2 regions of the Desulfosporosinus sp. BICA1-9 genome follow, and region 2 is predicted to be linked to the other one. Evidence: riboswitches for the same ligand, from Rfam matches in the RefSeq annotation. Region 2 holds a riboswitch; the other holds the start of a gene.
What was found. Region 2 has a riboswitch for lysine ahead of lysA (diaminopimelate decarboxylase). Riboswitches for the same ligand answer to the same signal wherever they lie in the genome.
Positions count from the first base shown of each region.

Region 1 (8,398 bases), on a different contig from region 2:
TCTGTGCATCCCCAACACGAATGAGTTAACTCCAAGTCAAGCATATTCTTTTAGAAGTATGGTTGTGTAATCGCTACACGTTGGTATCAATGCGGGAGGACCCACGAAGCTCCCACTTCCTGAATAGCCATCTTTTCCATTTGACCGGCGGCAGCCTGACGAAAGCGAGTGATTGGCTCTTCCATAGGCTCATTGGATAGTTTAAAAGTCCCCCAGTGTTTTCCCTCAATGGCTTTCACATTTACCCCTGCTAAAGACTTGCTATCTCCCCAATGCATTTCCTCTAAAGAATTGAATTTCATGCCCTGCCATAGAGGAGTTGTATTTTTGGCAGTGACTGCAATTGTATCTGGTGACTGCAGTTGACGCAAAGTGGGATAGTCGAAATGATCCGTGTGGGCATGAGAGATAAGTAACAGATCGACAGGACCAACTTCCTCGCCCTTTAATGCAGCTGATATATAACGACTTGGCCCAATCGTTTGGTCACCAAAGGGAATAAGACCAATACGAGAACCCAATGCCGGATCAATAATGATCTTTGTGCCAAAGAAATTAATTAAAAAACTGGCATGACCAAGCCAAGCGACGGTAACTTCGTTCTCTGACCACTTGTCAGGAGTCGGGCGGAGTCTGGCCTTGGTTGCTTGATGCTCAACCTCCTCACCGTTAGCTAATAATTTACCTGTCGGTAGTATACTAAGTCCACCTGCAACAGAAAGCATCCCTAATAGTCCTAATCCGATAACTTCCCGTCTGGTGTATTTTTTGTTTGACAGAAGGTTAGTTAGTTCTTGCCTCCGCCCAAGTAAACGTTCATACCGGGCTAGATGTGCTTTAACACGGGCCATTAATTCTCCCGGGATGAACGGCTTGGTTATCTCCTTTACTTAAATTCTTCACAATGACCTCACGGGCTTTGATCAATACTTCCCTGCTGATGTCGTTAAGTTGGACTTGATATCCTCCCTGGGCACAAACCTGAGCTATTCCACGACCCATTATACCGGAGCCAATCACTGTTACTAGCTTGATTTCCATACTTCCTCTTCTCCTATTCACTCACAAATGTGATCTAGATGGCATACTCTTTAAGCAATTGAGCGGCTACAATCCCTTTCTGAATTTCCGCTGTCCCTTCATAGATCCTGGTGATGCGTGCATCACGATAATATCTTTCGATGGGCAACTCCCTCATATAACCCATACCACCGAAGACTTGCAGGGCTTTGTCAGCTACCCGGCAATAAGCCTCAGCAGCATAGTACTTGACCATAGCTGCTTCCTTAATCACTTTCATATCCACTATAAAAGCCGTAATCCCTTTGGATCCTTTAGCTTTGTCGGTAACTGCCATTACAGTGAAGACACCGGCAATAGGGGCGTTGGTAATAAAATGTTTGGTCCCATTGAGAACATAGCGGTCACCTTTCAATTCCGCTTTAGTACTGATATTCGAGGCGTCTGATCCGGCGTTGGGCTCAGTTAAGGCAAAGGCTCCTATTTTCTCTCCAGAGGCCATGTCAGGAAGATACTTTTGCTTCTGTGCTTCAGTTCCCAAATCCACAATTCCAACCGAACCGATCCCGTTATGGGCTCCAAGCAAAGTGGTAAAGCCATTGTTAGTTCGGCCAAGTTGCTCGAAAACGAGGCATTTCCCGACCATGCCAATGCCGGTTCCACCATATTCTGCTGGAATGCTCAGCCCAAATAGGCCCATTTCTTTGGACTCGTTAATTATTTCATCCGGTATCCGATCTTCTTCTTCGATCTGCTGACCACGGGGATCTACTTTCTTATCAACGAAATTCTTGACGACTTTGCTCAACATTTCCAGTTCTTCGGAGAAACTAAAATCCATGTCTTCACTCCCTTTTAACCTTTTCGTTGTCCTTCGACTTAGGTTAGGTCTCCAGGATTACCGAAGGTCCAGCTCTTTTAACGTCCCTGAAAGTTTGGCTTACGCTTTTCTAAAAACGCCTGTATCCCTTCCTTTTTGTCTTCCGTAGCACATAAAATGCTAAAGCATTTATTCTTATACTGCAGGCCGGCTTCAAGGTCCATGCGCAAACCTTTCACGGTAGGCATCAGCAAATAGTTCTTTCTCACCTTTATCCGGGAAATCGCCATATTTTGTTTGCCCTGCTCCCACTATAGCTACAGGCTTCATTTTTTTATCTCCTCCCACACTACTCCGCTTAGCAACATTTGAACTCTGGTTTCCTCTTTTCCAAGAAGGCATTAATCCCTTCGAGGTGATCAGCAGAGCCAAACACAACTGCTTGCCCTAAACGCTCTAAGGCCTGGGCAGTGTGCATATCCACATCTACCCCGTTATTGATCACAAATTTTGCTAACTGCAAGACAAGGGGACTTTTTTGCGCCATTTCCCGTGCCATTTGCAAAGCGGTTTCCATCAGGTTGTTAGGATCAACCACCATATTAACCAATCCGATTCTTTCTGCTTCAGAAGCGCTGATTATTTTCCCCGTAAAAATCATCTCTTTGGCTTTTCCCAGTCCAATTAAACGCGTCAGACGCTGGGTGCCACCTGCTCCCGGCAAAATACCCACATTAATCTCTGTCTGACCGAATTTAGCGGTGTCACAGCAAATTCGGATATCGCAGGCCAAGGCCAACTCCAGTCCCCCACCAAGAGCATAACCATTAATAGCTGCTATAGTTGGCTTATTGATAGTGGCAACTTGATCTACAATCCTTTGGTAATCAGCCCGGAAAGTAGCAGCCACGTCACGTTCCTTCAACGCCTTCAAATCTGCACCTGCCACAAATGCCTTGTCCCCAGCCCCGGTGAGTATGATTACCTGTACCTGGGGATCATCACCTAATTCCGTAAAAGCATCCAGCAGCGCATACCAAGCCGATTGGTTAAGTGCATTTCTAACTTCAGGCCGGTTAACGGTCACTATACCTAAACGTTCTTCTCGTCTGACCTCGATTTCAGCCACAGTGACTCCCCCTATTTCTTATTGACCAAAATTTGGCTTTCTCTTTTCCAAAAAAGCTCTAACTCCCTCTTGAAAATCTTGGGACATAAAACATAAGCCCTGGGCGTAAGCTTCTTCCTCAAGTATCTGATCGAGGGTACTTTCTAATGATCTATTGATGATTCCTTTTGCTAAACCATTCGCCAGTGCCGGTCCTTTAACCAATTTCTCTGCCAGCTTCTTTACTTCCGTATCAAGATCACTTAGCGGTACAACCCAATTTACTAAGCCAATTCGTTCCGCTTCTCTGGCATCAATAATCTGCCAGGTAAAGATTAATTCTTTTGCTTTTGCTAGGCCAACCCGGCGAGGCAAGTAATATAGTCCTCCCAAATCAGGAACCAGGCCGAGTCTTCCGAAAGGTTGGCCAAAAGTCGCTTCTTCAGCAGCAATGATAAAATCACAAGCCAGCGCCAAGTTGCAGCCTGCTCCAATGGCCGGCCCATTAACAGCGGCTATTACCAATTTGTTCATCCCATTAATGCATTTAATCAGCCTGCCGACCTTTTGCATTCTCGCCCTGCCTTCGGCCGGGGTAAATTCTTTGTTCATTGCTTTGATATCACCGCCGGAACAGAAAGCCCTGCCTCGACCAGTAATGACCACAACTCGGACCTCGTCATCCTTTTCTGCCGCTAGCAATGCCTCCAGCATCTCTTCGCGCATATTGATATTTAGAGCATTTAAGCTCTCCGGGATGTTCAGCTCAATGGCAGTATATTTCCATCCTTGTTAACTATTATCTTTTTTTCCATGGCGTCCTGTCCTCTCGTAAAAAATTATCGATACTCCCAGTTTACAACCCTTAACACAGCACTTCGTTCTCTAGGGGGGCACATTTATAGAGAAATTTTACTGATAACTGCATAACATTTGAAGCCTATTTTTCGAGCAATAATTGTCTTCATAATTTCTTTTCCTCCTTGTTTCTTATGGTTTAATTTATCTAAACTAACATCCTCTGTACTCGGGTATTCTCCACCTCCATTCTAGGGCTTCGATAAACCTCCAAGTAGAACCCCTAGTTCATGATTCACATTCCAACGTCAATCTTCCTCACTATCTTAGGTCGATCTTTAACTTCTTTTTTGGCAACAGTATCTTGCATATAATACCAATAATGAATTACCCCAACCAATGGAACGAGTGGATATTTATAGTAATCTAAAAATTTTAAATATTAAGACATTTTTTTATAGACTATAGCATTATTTGATAAAATCTGACTAAGCATGACTTTGTTTTATTTACTTGTGCGTCATCAATAATGTGATTTTCAATTTACTCTATAAATTTTTCCTTTACCGTAAGAGGCCGCTCGATGATCTCGTAGGCGGTTTTGAAGATAGTATCGGCGGCTTCGAGGTGTGCTTGTAACAAAATCTCCTGCTTGCTCTTATAGTAATTTCAGATCTATACTTCATCAGATATAGTCGTCTTAATTCATCAAAGCCAGAATCCGGTTCTCTCAATAACACAGCAACTTCATTTAAAACTATCACTTGAGCAGATGGAATGTTTTTTACCTCCATGCTGGAATCCGAGGTAACCGGTGGTTGTTCCCAATAAACATGCTCATTGCCTAATACGGAAGCTAAATCATGGCAGAGTACACTGAGAATGGGATGTGCTCCCCACCATTCCGGAACACCATAACTAGAAGGATTTAATTTATCGTCCTTATACCGGAGCCATACATCTCCAGAAAACTCAAACTGTTCCGGAGAGAAGTCCACCATTTTCCTATCCGGATCAACAAGCAGCCAGCGCTGTTCAGGTTCATGCCAAACTTCGCAGATCACATGATAGATATGATGCTCCGGGTAAAGTTATTTGGTGAAACCATAACGAACCCGGACCGGGATACCCCGGTTCTTCAAAATAGAGGCAAGCAGGATCGAATGATACCTGCATGACAAAATTAACCGTTCTTCCGGTTTGCGGTTATAAACCAGGCCTGCCGAATTATAGCTGAGCAAGCCGTTCAAAATCGATTCTACAGTGGGATACTTCTCATCTTCATTTTTTCTTTCCGGCGGCATTTGCTGACGATAAAGCGGCAAATCAGCAATAGGATGAATTAACTGGGATTTAATGAATTGGCAAAGCTCCTCGAGAGAATCAGAAATTCCTGCATACATTTTTTCCTTCGAACCTGGATCGGTATAGAATCCGTAGCGTTTATAAAATTCCAACATTAACCTCTCTCCTTGTTTTTACTCACCAAAAATTAAATTGCAAAAACAAATACACTAAAACAGATAATTGGAATTTAAAAACAAATTCCATAGTTAAAGACAATAAGATTGCCCTCCATTTTAAAATTGTGCAAATTTGAACTTTTATAGCTTTCTACAAAATTTAACCAATTCCTTTAGAAGGCTAAATATTTTCTCATAAAGATGCTGTAAGATTTACTTTTCGGTAACGGAGGATATATCAAGGCCTATTAGAGCAGTTATGAAAACATGGTGATTCTCCTTTCATGTTGAAAATAGCTAATGACGGAAGCTATTGATAGTGTTTTTTTCGATTTCGTGTGTCAAGACAGACGATCGTCGCATTACAGATAAACACTCACCTTTTTACTCAAAAAGGTGAGTGTTTATTTAGGGGCTGGGATAGACTTAACAAGGAAGTGTATTGACTGGCATCAGTTGATGGATAAAGGCTATTAACCTTTAATTTGGCGGTATAAATCATCTAGAAAAGCTTTTTCTTTTTCGATAGCATCGACCAAAGGTAGTCTAACTCCGCCAGCCTTAATCCCGTGATACTTTAACAGGTATTTGATCGGTACAGGGTTTGTGGTAACGAAAATTCCCTTGAACATGGGAAGAAGCTTCAAATGCCATTTCAAAGCCGTTTGAGTATCCCCCGCAAACCACGCGTCGAGCATGCTTCTCATTTCGTCACCAATGACGTGTCCTGCAACGCTGATGATACCAGTGCAGCCCAAAGCCAGCATCGGCAAAGTTTGAGAGTCATCGCCGCTATACATGGCAAAGTTCTCAGGCAGAATGCGTTTAAGTTCGCTGACCTGATCCATCATTCCGCACGCTTCCTTAAGTGCTGTTATGTTGGGAATTTCGCTGAGTCTGAGCACAGTTTCCGGGAGCATATTGACGGAAGATCTACTCGGGATATTGTAAAGCATTAGTGGTAGCGGGGTCGCAGCGGCTATTTTACGGAAATGCTGATATAAACCCTCTTGTGACGGTTTGTTATAATAGGGTACGACCGCCATCAGCCCGTCTACTCCGACTGCTGCAGCTTTTTTGGCTAACGTTACACTTGCCTCAGTCGTATTTGAGCCTATTCCGGCAATTACGACAGCCCGTGATCCAACGGTCTCTTTAACCACCTTGAATAATTCGATTTTTTCTTCAGTTGAAATTGTCGGAGACTCCCCAGTTGTCCCTGCGACGACAATACCATCATTCCCATGTTCAACCAAGTGTAAAGCTAAATGCTTTGCTTCTTCATAATCAACCTCTAAACACTCATTCATGGGTGTGACCATAGCAGTTAGAATTCTTCCAAATGACATATTCCCACTCCTTACTTCTTATTACTCTTAATATAATTTTGCTTTATTAGAGCGTCTAACTTATCAGCTTAGGTTTTATCAGTATCCAGCCAGATTAGTTCTATTTAAGGACAACCCCCACCAACTACGATACGTTTGCCATGATAACCTCCATACTATGTGTTAATTTTTGTTACAAAACATAAAAAACAAGGCGTAGATTAAACTAACGCCTTGTTTTAAACAAAATTAAATAATTAAAAAAATTAATAATTAAATAATGCACACAAAACGATAGCTCTTCACCGAAAAACGGTGACAATTCAAGGACTCTTAATCCGGGAACCAGGCATGGATTTAAGAGAAATCCACCCTTCGGAGCCATCCCCTTTCGCTAAGGATCAAAGGTTTCTCTCCAACCTCATCTTAGCTACTCTTGTTTGACCCACCTCTATCTTCTGTTATTCAACTAGTTTGATTATAGCGAAAATCAGCATGATGTGCAATCGTTTATTTATTTAATTTGGTGTATACTTCCAATAGATCATTATCCTATTCAGTAGGATCAGCGATACACTAACTCCTAAACTAAAGACCAGCTTCTTGTACTTGTGGAACCTGATACAATATTATAAAGGTAATCTACCCCTTGCTTAAAGGGATATTTCTCAAATTACTCCTGATGATCTGTCGTAAGTCAAGAAAAATGCTAATACAGTTATAAACCCTTAGATCACAAAGGGATGGGTCTGGAATGAAGTAGAACCAGAAGTACCTTCTTTGTATTCTCATTCTAGAAAAATTAAGACTATCAGGAAGGCCATGATTTATTAGATAAAGGGGGTCCAAGATTGAAGTATACATCCGTTAAAGTTGCTAAATTTATAAGACGGCCAAATAGATTTATTGCTCATGTGATAGTTGACAATAAGGAAGAAATTGTTCATGTTAAAAATACGGGACGGTGCAGAGAAATACTACAGGAAGGAACTACGGTGATTTTGGAAGAAGCAAAAACCTCGATGCGGAAGACAAAGTACTCAATTATAGCCGCATATAAAGGAGATGTCCTGATCAATATCGATTCACAAATCCCCAATATGGTTGTATATCATGGTATAAAGGAGGGGAAAATCAAGGAAATTCCTTATGTTACAAAGCTGTCCAAAGAGATTGTATACGGTAATTCAAGATTTGATTTGTACTTTGAAACTAAAGATCAGAAAGGGTTTATAGAAGTAAAAGGAGTAACACTTGAAACCGAAGGTATTGCCATGTTCCCAGATGCTCCTACTCAGAGGGGCTGTAAGCATATTTATGAAATGATCAAAGCTGTTGAAGAAGGGTATGCAGGTTTCATTTTCTTTCTCATCCAGATGAAGGGCATAAAATATTTTACACCTTATGAGTTAAGGGATCCGGACTTTGCTAAGGCGCTGAAGCTTGCAATTGAAAAAGGAGTGACGGTCCTGGCCTATGATTCTATAGTCTATGAAGACGAGATAACCATAGGAACTCCGGTAGAAGTTCGTTATTGATAAACGAAACATTATTTATTAAAATTCATACTACAACCGAGCAATTGAATATTGGTCCTTATTCCCTCGTCCCAACTGCATCCTATTTCAACTTAAAGGCAAGAATATCTCCACCCGTACCCCACGCTTACTTCGATTTGTTGCGGATATCCTCCCCCCGTGTTGATCAAGGATACGGTGCACAACGGATAATTCAACTTCCACACGAGATAAAAGTGGCTGAGGATTAAATCCTCGGCCACTTTTATTGTCTAAACGAAAACCACCTGCTATGCAGGTGGTTCCAAAAAGCTTTAGCTATGAGTAGCGTTTACGGGTGAGCC
Region 1 is NZ_JUEE01000199.1:9,503-17,900, forward strand. It holds gene JL57_RS24520 (MBL fold metallo-hydrolase) at 87-725, opposite strand; partial or broken gene JL57_RS36615 (DNA-binding response regulator) at 804-881, opposite strand; partial or broken gene JL57_RS24525 (3-hydroxyacyl-CoA dehydrogenase NAD-binding domain-containing protein) at 895-1,041, opposite strand; gene JL57_RS24530 (acyl-CoA dehydrogenase family protein) at 1,076-1,861, opposite strand; partial or broken gene JL57_RS35450 (enoyl-CoA hydratase-related protein) at 1,939-2,076, opposite strand; gene JL57_RS24535 (enoyl-CoA hydratase/isomerase family protein) at 2,199-2,969, opposite strand; gene JL57_RS24540 (enoyl-CoA hydratase/isomerase family protein) at 2,988-3,719, opposite strand; gene JL57_RS35455 (hypothetical protein) at 4,310-4,810, opposite strand; gene JL57_RS35460 (hypothetical protein) at 4,838-5,206, opposite strand; gene dapA (4-hydroxy-tetrahydrodipicolinate synthase) at 5,683-6,558, opposite strand; lysine riboswitch at 6,825-6,999, opposite strand; gene sfsA (DNA/RNA nuclease SfsA) at 7,389-8,075, shown strand.
Region 1: another riboswitch for lysine. It lies ahead of dapA (4-hydroxy-tetrahydrodipicolinate synthase); the one in region 2 lies ahead of lysA (diaminopimelate decarboxylase).

Region 2 (8,398 bases):
GGGATCTAGGAGCGATTGGCTTAGCGCTTGCTACAGAAGTGCTAAAGCAAAGTGGTATCGATATGGGTACAACATTCACAGACTGTGGAGTTATGGTTTTTGATGCTAGCCAAGATGTCCATTCGGGAGCTAGTGGATGTGGCTGCTCGTCTGTGGTTTTCGCTGGGAATATAATGAGTCGCTTGAAACTCGGAGAATTAAAGCGAGTTATGCTTGTGGGGAGTGGCGCCTTGCATAGTTCCACCTCTGCGCTACAAGGAGAATCCATTCCGGGAATTGGGCATGCTGTTGTCATTGAGGCTCGAAAGGAGTAAAAACTATGTTTGAGATGATTATTCCAGCCTTCATTGTTGGTGGGATAATTTGTGTAATTGGACAACTCCTCATGGACTTTACAAAACCTGCCTTTACTCCAGCCCATGTCCTTGTTGCCTTTGTTACGGGTGGAGCAATCCTAGGGGCTTTAGGTCTGTACGAACCTCTTATAAAGCTAGGTGGGGCTGGAGCTTCGATCCCCTTATCTGGTTTTGGGTATAGTCTTGCCAAAGGGGCTATGGAGGCGGTTGAAAAACGTGGAGTCATGGGGGCTTTTTCGGGTGGTGTCGAAGCAACGGCGGTAGGGATTGCAACGGCGGTGTTTTTCGGGTACCTGATGTCGGTAGCGTTTAAACCTAAGGGATAACTCGATATTCGATGTTCGATGTTCGATATTCGTTGTACGAACCACGGATTACGAACCACGGATTATTAACCACAGCAGTGATCTTCGAATTCGAACTACGAACTACGAAAATCGAACCACGAAAAGGGTGTGAGTCTAATGGATAATAATTCAAGCGAAAAGAATATTTCGGTAAGCAAGAATTATCAAGAAAATGTGGATTACCTTAATAAGGAATTAGGGGTTCCTGATTGTTTTGATATAGTTCTTCGGGAGATGTCTATTGGCGGTAAACGAGTCGCCATTTATTGCGTCAATGGGATGGTTGACTCGACAGTGGTCAGTTTAATTCTCGACGCACTTATAGAACTAGAACGTTCGGATTTAATTGTTAACGCTCTAGATAAATTGGTTAAAGGACGAATCATTAATTTACAAGTTTCTGAAGTTCAAACCATGGATAAGGTGTTCTACTTTGTTTTATCAGGTCCGATGGCGATTTTTGTCGAGGGTCAAGATAAAGCTATTATTGTGGATGTCCGTTCCTATCCTGGTCGACAGCCACAGGAACCAGATATTGAGCGTGTGACCCGTGGATCTCGTGATGGATTTACAGAGGGCCTCGTTATAAACACCGCTTTAATTCGCAGGCGTTTGCGTGATCCAAAACTGCGTATGAAATTAGTTCAGGTAGGAGGTCGATCTAAGACTGATGTCTGTATTGCCTATATCGAAGATATCACTAATCTTGATATGGTCGATAAGATCCATAAAGATATTCAAGGGATCAAAATAGACGGGATTCCAATGGCGGAAAAAAGTGTTGAAGAATTTATTCTCGGTAGTAAGTTTTGGAATCCTTATCCTCGGGTACGCTATACTGAACGACCAGATGTGGCGGCCATTCATTTACTGGAAGGGTATGTAGTGATCCTAGTCGATACTTCTCCATCAGTGATGATTGCACCATCGACCTTTTGGAGTCATGTCCAGCATGCGGAAGAATATCGTCAGGAACCGATTGTGGGGGCATATCTGCGTTGGATCCGCTTTGGTGGGATTTTTGCCGCCCTCTTTCTTCTTCCTCTTTGGTTGGGCGCAGCCCTTAACCCGCAATTACTACCGGAATGGCTTGAGTTTATCGGCGTAACTAAACCTGCCAAGGTTTCCTTACTGGTACAAGTCTTAATAGCTGAGTTTGGGGTAGATCTCTTGAGGCTGGGCACAATCCATACCCCAGGTCCATTAGGCACGGCTTTAGGTTTGATTGCCGCGTTTATGCTAGGTGACATTGCGGTTAAGGTGGGATTGTTTACTCCGGAAGTGGTTATGTATATTGCCATTGTTTCGGTAGGGACATTTGCTACGCCCAGCTATGAGCTTGGGTTAGCGAATCGATTAGCGCGCTTGTTTATGGTTATAATGACGGGCCTCTTCAATTTTTGGGGGTTTTGGATCGGTGCGGCCTCAGTATTCTTTCTCCTATGGCGGACAAAGTCGTTTGGCGTGCCCTACCTCTGGCCACTCTTACCTTTCGATTTTAAGGCCATGAAAGGTATTCTCGTGCGCTCTCCAGTACCTATCAAAAATCAACGACCAAGTATTTTAAAAACACAAGACCGAGACCGTCAACCTTAATCGAGGTGCGACGGTCATGGAGGACCTAGTGTCGCTGGAGCCAAGACTCGAACAGGACGTTCGAGATTAGAGCGCCGCCATGACGATAAGCACGATATTCTCCAGTGGAGAGTATCGCCGAGCCACACACCCAAAATGAATACTTCGTGGCGAAGGAACGAGCTTATCGCCACACGGTGACTCATTACGCATACTCCTGCAGTGTGGATTGGCAAGGCGCCGTGATGGCGGGAAGCGACCGAGATTCGAGTGCATGTGAGCTTCTGAGCCTTGATGTCTTTCGCGAGGTGATTTTCCTGCTCTGTGATGCTCGTTGTGGCGGAGGAGAAATCTACCCGTCACTTTATAAGAAGGGGCGGTTTAGAAATTTGGATGAACATGAATGAAAGGATGCTAGATAAGTGAAGATAGGGTTTCCTCGGGCGCTTTATTACTTTGATTATTTCCCCTTTTGGGCTGGTTTCTTCCATCAATTAGATATAGAGGTTGTGACTTCACCACCGACACATCGCCGAATCATGGAACTCGGTTTAAAAAGTGCCAGTGATGAAACGTGTTTGCCCTTAAAGCTTCTTGCTGGGCATATCCAAGCCCTGCGGGAGGTCGATTGGATTTTCTTACCCCGAATGGTCAGTGTTGAAGCAGACACTTATACTTGTCCTAAATTTTTAGGGATTCCAGAGAGCCTACTTTCCGCTGTTCCTGCTGGGATTCCAGTTCTTACAGTCACGTTAAATTGGCGAAAGGGTCAACGTCAGGTTCTAAAAGACCTTACAGAAATGGCGGGACAACTGGGTAAAAGTAAGGCGGATATTCGGAAGGCCTTTGCTGAAGGTCAAAAGTGGCAAAAAAGGTTTCAAGATGCAAGAGGGAGAGAGTGGAATTTTGAGGAAAGCATTCGTGAGATAGCGAGTGCAAATTATTCGCCTAAACCTCAAAATACCCCTGTATCTACACAACGTACTTGGAAAGAGAGAATGTTCGGCAAGATGACCGTGATACCCTATACACTTCCGACGGATGTACCGCTTGCCAAGACCGTTAAACCCAAAGTGGTTCTTGATTCCGATCGGTTAAGAATTGCCTTAGTTGGACATTCTTACTTAACTCAAGAAACTTACGCTAACTTGAACCTGCTTAGGAAGCTACGGCAAAAAGCAGAAGTGGAGTTAGTTCAACACGTTGAGCAAGAGGAAATTGAGACTAATTTGTTAGGGTTGCGCAAAAAGTTGTTTTGGAGTCACTCTAAGGACATCTATGGTGCTGGCAACAAGTTTGTGACCGATCCAGAGGTTCACGGGATTATCTATTTGACCTGTTTCGGGTGTGGCACAGACTCAATGGTGCAAGAACTATTATCTCGAAAAGCCCGGCAACACCATAAACCCTATATGGTGATAACCCTTGATGAACACAGCGGCGAGGCGGGCCTTATTACTCGGCTAGAGGCCTTTTTGGACATGGTTGAAAGGAGGAGGATCCATGAAGGTTACGTTTCCACACATGGGGAACGCTTGGATAGTCATTCAAACACTCTTTGAATCTCTAAATGTTGAGGTGGTGGTCCCGCCGGTTAACAGTAAACGAACCCTGAATTTGGGAACTAGGTTAGCTCCAGAGTCAGCCTGCTTGCCCTTAAAACTAAATCTTGGCAATTATCTAGAAGCTGCGGATCAAGGGGCAGATACAATTGTAATTACAGGTGGAATTGGGCCCTGCCGCTTTGGATATTATGGGGAAGTGGAACGACAGATTTTGCGGGATGCCGGATACGACTATGAAGTAGTCACCCTTGAACCCCCTAATGGAAGCTTACTTGGACTGGCGAAGCGCATCCGTTACTTAGCGGGAACCAAGAACTCATGGACTAAAATTCTACGGACTTTGAGATTTACCTATTTGAAAAGTGTCGCGTTAGATCGAGTCGAAGATTTGATTCATGCAGCACGCCCTAGGCTCCCCTCTTCTTTGAGCACAGAAAGGCTTTATGAAGAAGCCAAGAGTCGATTAGGGCAAACGATGTCTGAAAAAGGAATTTTTGAGACCGTTCATTGGCTACAAGAGAGCATTCGTGAACGCCAAGCGAAGAGGGTTTTCTTCGATAATGGATACGATAAACCACTGCGAATTGGAATTGTCGGAGAGATATACACGATTCTTGATCCGTATTCCTCCATAGGTATCGAGGAAGAGCTTGGTCGATTAGGCGTGGAAGTTGATCGTTCAATCTATCTTTCGGGGTGGGTGGGGAGTCATATCTTTCAAGGTCTAGCTCCGGGATACCGGTCAATAAAATCTTATCCAAAGCATGCTAAACCCTATTTGCCTCATTTTGTAGGGGGACATGGTCGAGAAACAGTGGGAGCTGCAGTGAAGTTCGCTCGGGAAGGCTTTGATGGAATCATTCAGATTTTTCCGTTATCTTGTATGCCTGAAATTGTGGCTGCAAGCATTTTACCTAAAGTTCAAGAAGCCTACAAGATACCTATCATGACGCTAATTGTTGATGAACATACCGGTCAGGCGGGAATACAAACCCGTTTGGAGGCATTTGTTGACCTTCTGGAAAGACCGCGCTTGCTGCAAGGAACTCAACAAACAAGAGAGGAAGTGTTAGGCGTTGGGGGAAGATAAATTCTTTCTAGGTGTTGACGTTGGGTCAGTAAGTACTAACATGGTCTTGCTGCGCCCAGACAATACTTTGCAAGAGGCACTTTATCTAAGAACACAAGGACGCCCTATGCAAACGATCCAAGAGGGAATCAAACTCTTGAGATCTCGAATCCAGAATTCTACAGAAATCATCGGAGTGGGAGCTACAGGAAGTGCGCGTCAGCTAGCGGCAACGTTACTGGGTGCTGACGTCGTAAAGAATGAAATTACTGCTCATGCTGTAGCAGCTTCAAGGGTTAATCCTGAAGTGCAAACCATCCTTGAAATCGGCGGTCAGGATTCGAAAATCATTATCCTGCGAGATGGAGTGGTTTCTGATTTCGCCATGAATACCGTGTGTGCAGCTGGAACAGGCTCGTTTCTCGACCAGCAAGCGGCCAGGCTGGGTATTCCCATTGAAGAGTTTGGACCACTAGCCCTCCAATCAAAAAACCCAGTTCAGATTGCTGGGCGCTGCTCTGTCTTTGCGGAATCTGATATGATTCATAAACAACAGTTAGGGCACTCGCTGCCAGATATTTTAGCGGGACTCTGTATGGCGATGGTCAGGAACTACCTGAATAACGTAGGTAAAAATAAAGACATTAAAGGACCGATCTTCTTTCAAGGAGGGGTGGCCGCCAACCCCGGAATACGTAAAGCCTTTGAAGAAGAATTAGGGCAATCAATTATTGTACCAGAACATTTTGGGGTCATGGGCGCCTTAGGTGCTGCCTTCTTAGCGCAAGAAAAAGCTCTAAGTCGACCAGAAAGTCAAACTGGCTTTCGCGGGTTACAGCTTGCTGATACACAATTTCAAGCTAAGAGTTTTGAGTGTTCTGGGTGCGCAAACCGTTGTGAGGTAGTTGAAATTATGCAAGAGGGAGTGAGCTTAGCAAGGTGGGGAGATCGATGTGGTAAGTGGTCTCTTACTGTCGAAGCTAGCAGTGACATTGGTTTAATTAATCAGCAAAGGGAACAACGAGGAGCATAAAAAATTGCTTAGAGATAATTGGAGTGCCTTACCCAAAGCTCTTAAAGTTTATAAAGAAGTTAAAGAAGATATTGATGTTTGTCGGAATTCCTGTTAAAATTAATGGATGGAAATTCATAATACCTCATCTCTTTGGGGGTGTGGTAGAGGCGCGGATGACAAGAGTACCATGAAGAAGGTTGCGAACACCGATGAATTCATGGGAAAGGGAAATTCGCCGAAGCCCAAAAAGGCGTGCTTTTTGGTGCTGGGTCTGTAGTAAAGAACTGCAGGACTGTCACACGATGCTTTTGATCTTATCATCGTGTGGAGAACTACTCACAACAGGAGAAGAGGGTCATTGTTCCGTGCATCTTGTATGGCAACAGAGGACCTCCTTCTGTTGCCATTTTTAATTGATGTAATAATTTATTTGAGAAACGGGAGGAAGAGAAAATGAGGCTGCACGGCACACAATTAATTAATGAACAGGGGCATCTTGAAATTGGCGGTTGTGATACAGTAGAATTAGCCAAACAATTTGGAACCCCTTTATATGTCATGGATGAAGCCCATATCCGGGATATTTGTCGCCAGTATTATAGTTCGTTTGTTGAAGGTTTAGATAATACAGAGGTCATTTATGCGTCTAAAGCATTTTCCACCTTGGCTATGTGTCGAATAATTGAGGAAGAAGGATTGGGGTTGGATGTTGTCTCAGGAGGAGAACTCTATACAGCCCTGCAAGCCAACTTTACAGCTGGACGCATTTATTTTCACGGAAATAATAAATCTCGAGAAGAATTGACCATGGCCATTAAAGCTGGTGTGGGACGAATTGTAGTGGATAACTTTTATGAGATGAGCGTGCTCAATGATTTAGCTGCAGAACTAAACCAACAAGTCAACATCCTTCTTCGTGTGACACCGGGGATCGAAGCCCATACCCATGAATACATTCAGACGGGTCAGATCGATTCAAAATTTGGTTTCACCTTATCCGACGGTACAGCTAATCGAGCCTTAGATTTAGCTTTATCCTCTTCTAACTTGGTGCTGAAAGGGCTTCATGCCCATATTGGATCGCAGATTTTCGAATTAGAATCTTTCCGGCATGAAGTTCAGGTCATGATTGAGTATATGGCAGCTATGCACATGCGTACTGGTTGTCTTCTCCAAGAGTTAAATCTTGGCGGAGGCTTTGGAATCTATTATGCCTCAGGAGATGATCCTGCTCAAATTGCAGATTATGCAAAAACAGTTCAGGATGCTCTAGAGGAAGCTTGTTTAAATCAGAGTTTTCCTCGTCCTAAAATTATTGTTGAACCAGGTCGTTCAATTGTGGGAACGGCTGGAACAACAATTTACACCATCGGATCCAGCAAAGAGATTCCTGGAATTCGGAAATATGTTGCCGTCGATGGAGGTATGGCCGACAACCCCAGACCTTCTCTTTATCAAGCTCGCTACGAAGCGGTTCTTGCCAATCGCGCCAATGAAGAGGCGGCTGAACTTGTTTCTATTACTGGAAAGTGTTGCGAGTCCGGAGACATGCTGATTTGGGATCTTGATTTGCCAAAAGTCCAGCCTAGTGATCTACTGGCTGTTTCGTCGACGGGTGCCTATAACTATTCCATGTCCTCGAATTACAATCGCCTTACAAGGCCTGAGGTAGTTCTGGTAAAGAACGGTCAAGCAGATGTGATTGTCAAACGTGAAACCTATTCAGACTTACTTCGAAATGATCGTTTGCCAGAGCGTTTGAAGTATCTGCAGATGGCAAGTCGATAGTTGTATAAAGAGGAAAGAGGACCCGTACGTGTTCAATTCACGCTACGGGTCCTCTTTTTGACAATAAATCAGATATGGCTTCGAACCTCGGACCTTAATTTTTGGGGACGTACTATGATTAGATCCAGAGCCACTAAAATAAGGGTTGCAATTAGAATAAGGGCTAACCCTTTAGAAGAGACCGTCGGTGCATAAGAATAGGCTGGCATTGAATAAGAGGAGAAGGTCAACTGTGGTGAATAATTCATAGGAGATGGAACGATGTATTGAGCTTGCGGTGAATAGGGCGAAGGATAGTAATAATAATTGCTTTCTAGTGGCGGGACATAGTTAGCAGCATAATTTGTTGGGGAGGAAAGCACGGTGTTTTGGTGGAAGAGGCCAGGATTTCTCAATACAGGAGTATAGGCACGGAAATTTCCGCGGGAATAGCCATGGTTCAATGATAGTCCCCCCCTTTTATCATCTATCAAAGCAAGTTTATGACTCACTTAGTTAGCCTAAATAAGCAAGAAGTAAGGTTTACACCAGTATATGTAAAATTTTAACATAATGACAACTGTGATGGAAAAATAACATTTCTAGATCGGAATTTCATTTTCCAAAAACAATTTACTCCCAGTCTCCTAATTTAGAAGAGAGACATTTTTTTATATTTTTTATGGTTAGCCGGAATATTTCAA
Region 2 is NZ_JUEE01000206.1:8,875-17,272, reverse strand. It holds gene spoVAD (stage V sporulation protein AD) at 1-314, shown strand, start outside; gene spoVAE (stage V sporulation protein AE) at 320-682, shown strand; gene JL57_RS25485 (spore germination protein) at 821-2,299, shown strand; gene JL57_RS25480 (acyl-CoA dehydratase activase-related protein) at 2,701-3,840, shown strand; gene JL57_RS25475 (acyl-CoA dehydratase activase-related protein) at 3,782-4,933, shown strand; gene JL57_RS25470 (acyl-CoA dehydratase activase) at 4,920-5,945, shown strand; lysine riboswitch at 6,082-6,270, shown strand; gene lysA (diaminopimelate decarboxylase) at 6,381-7,715, shown strand; gene JL57_RS25460 (hypothetical protein) at 7,784-8,158, opposite strand.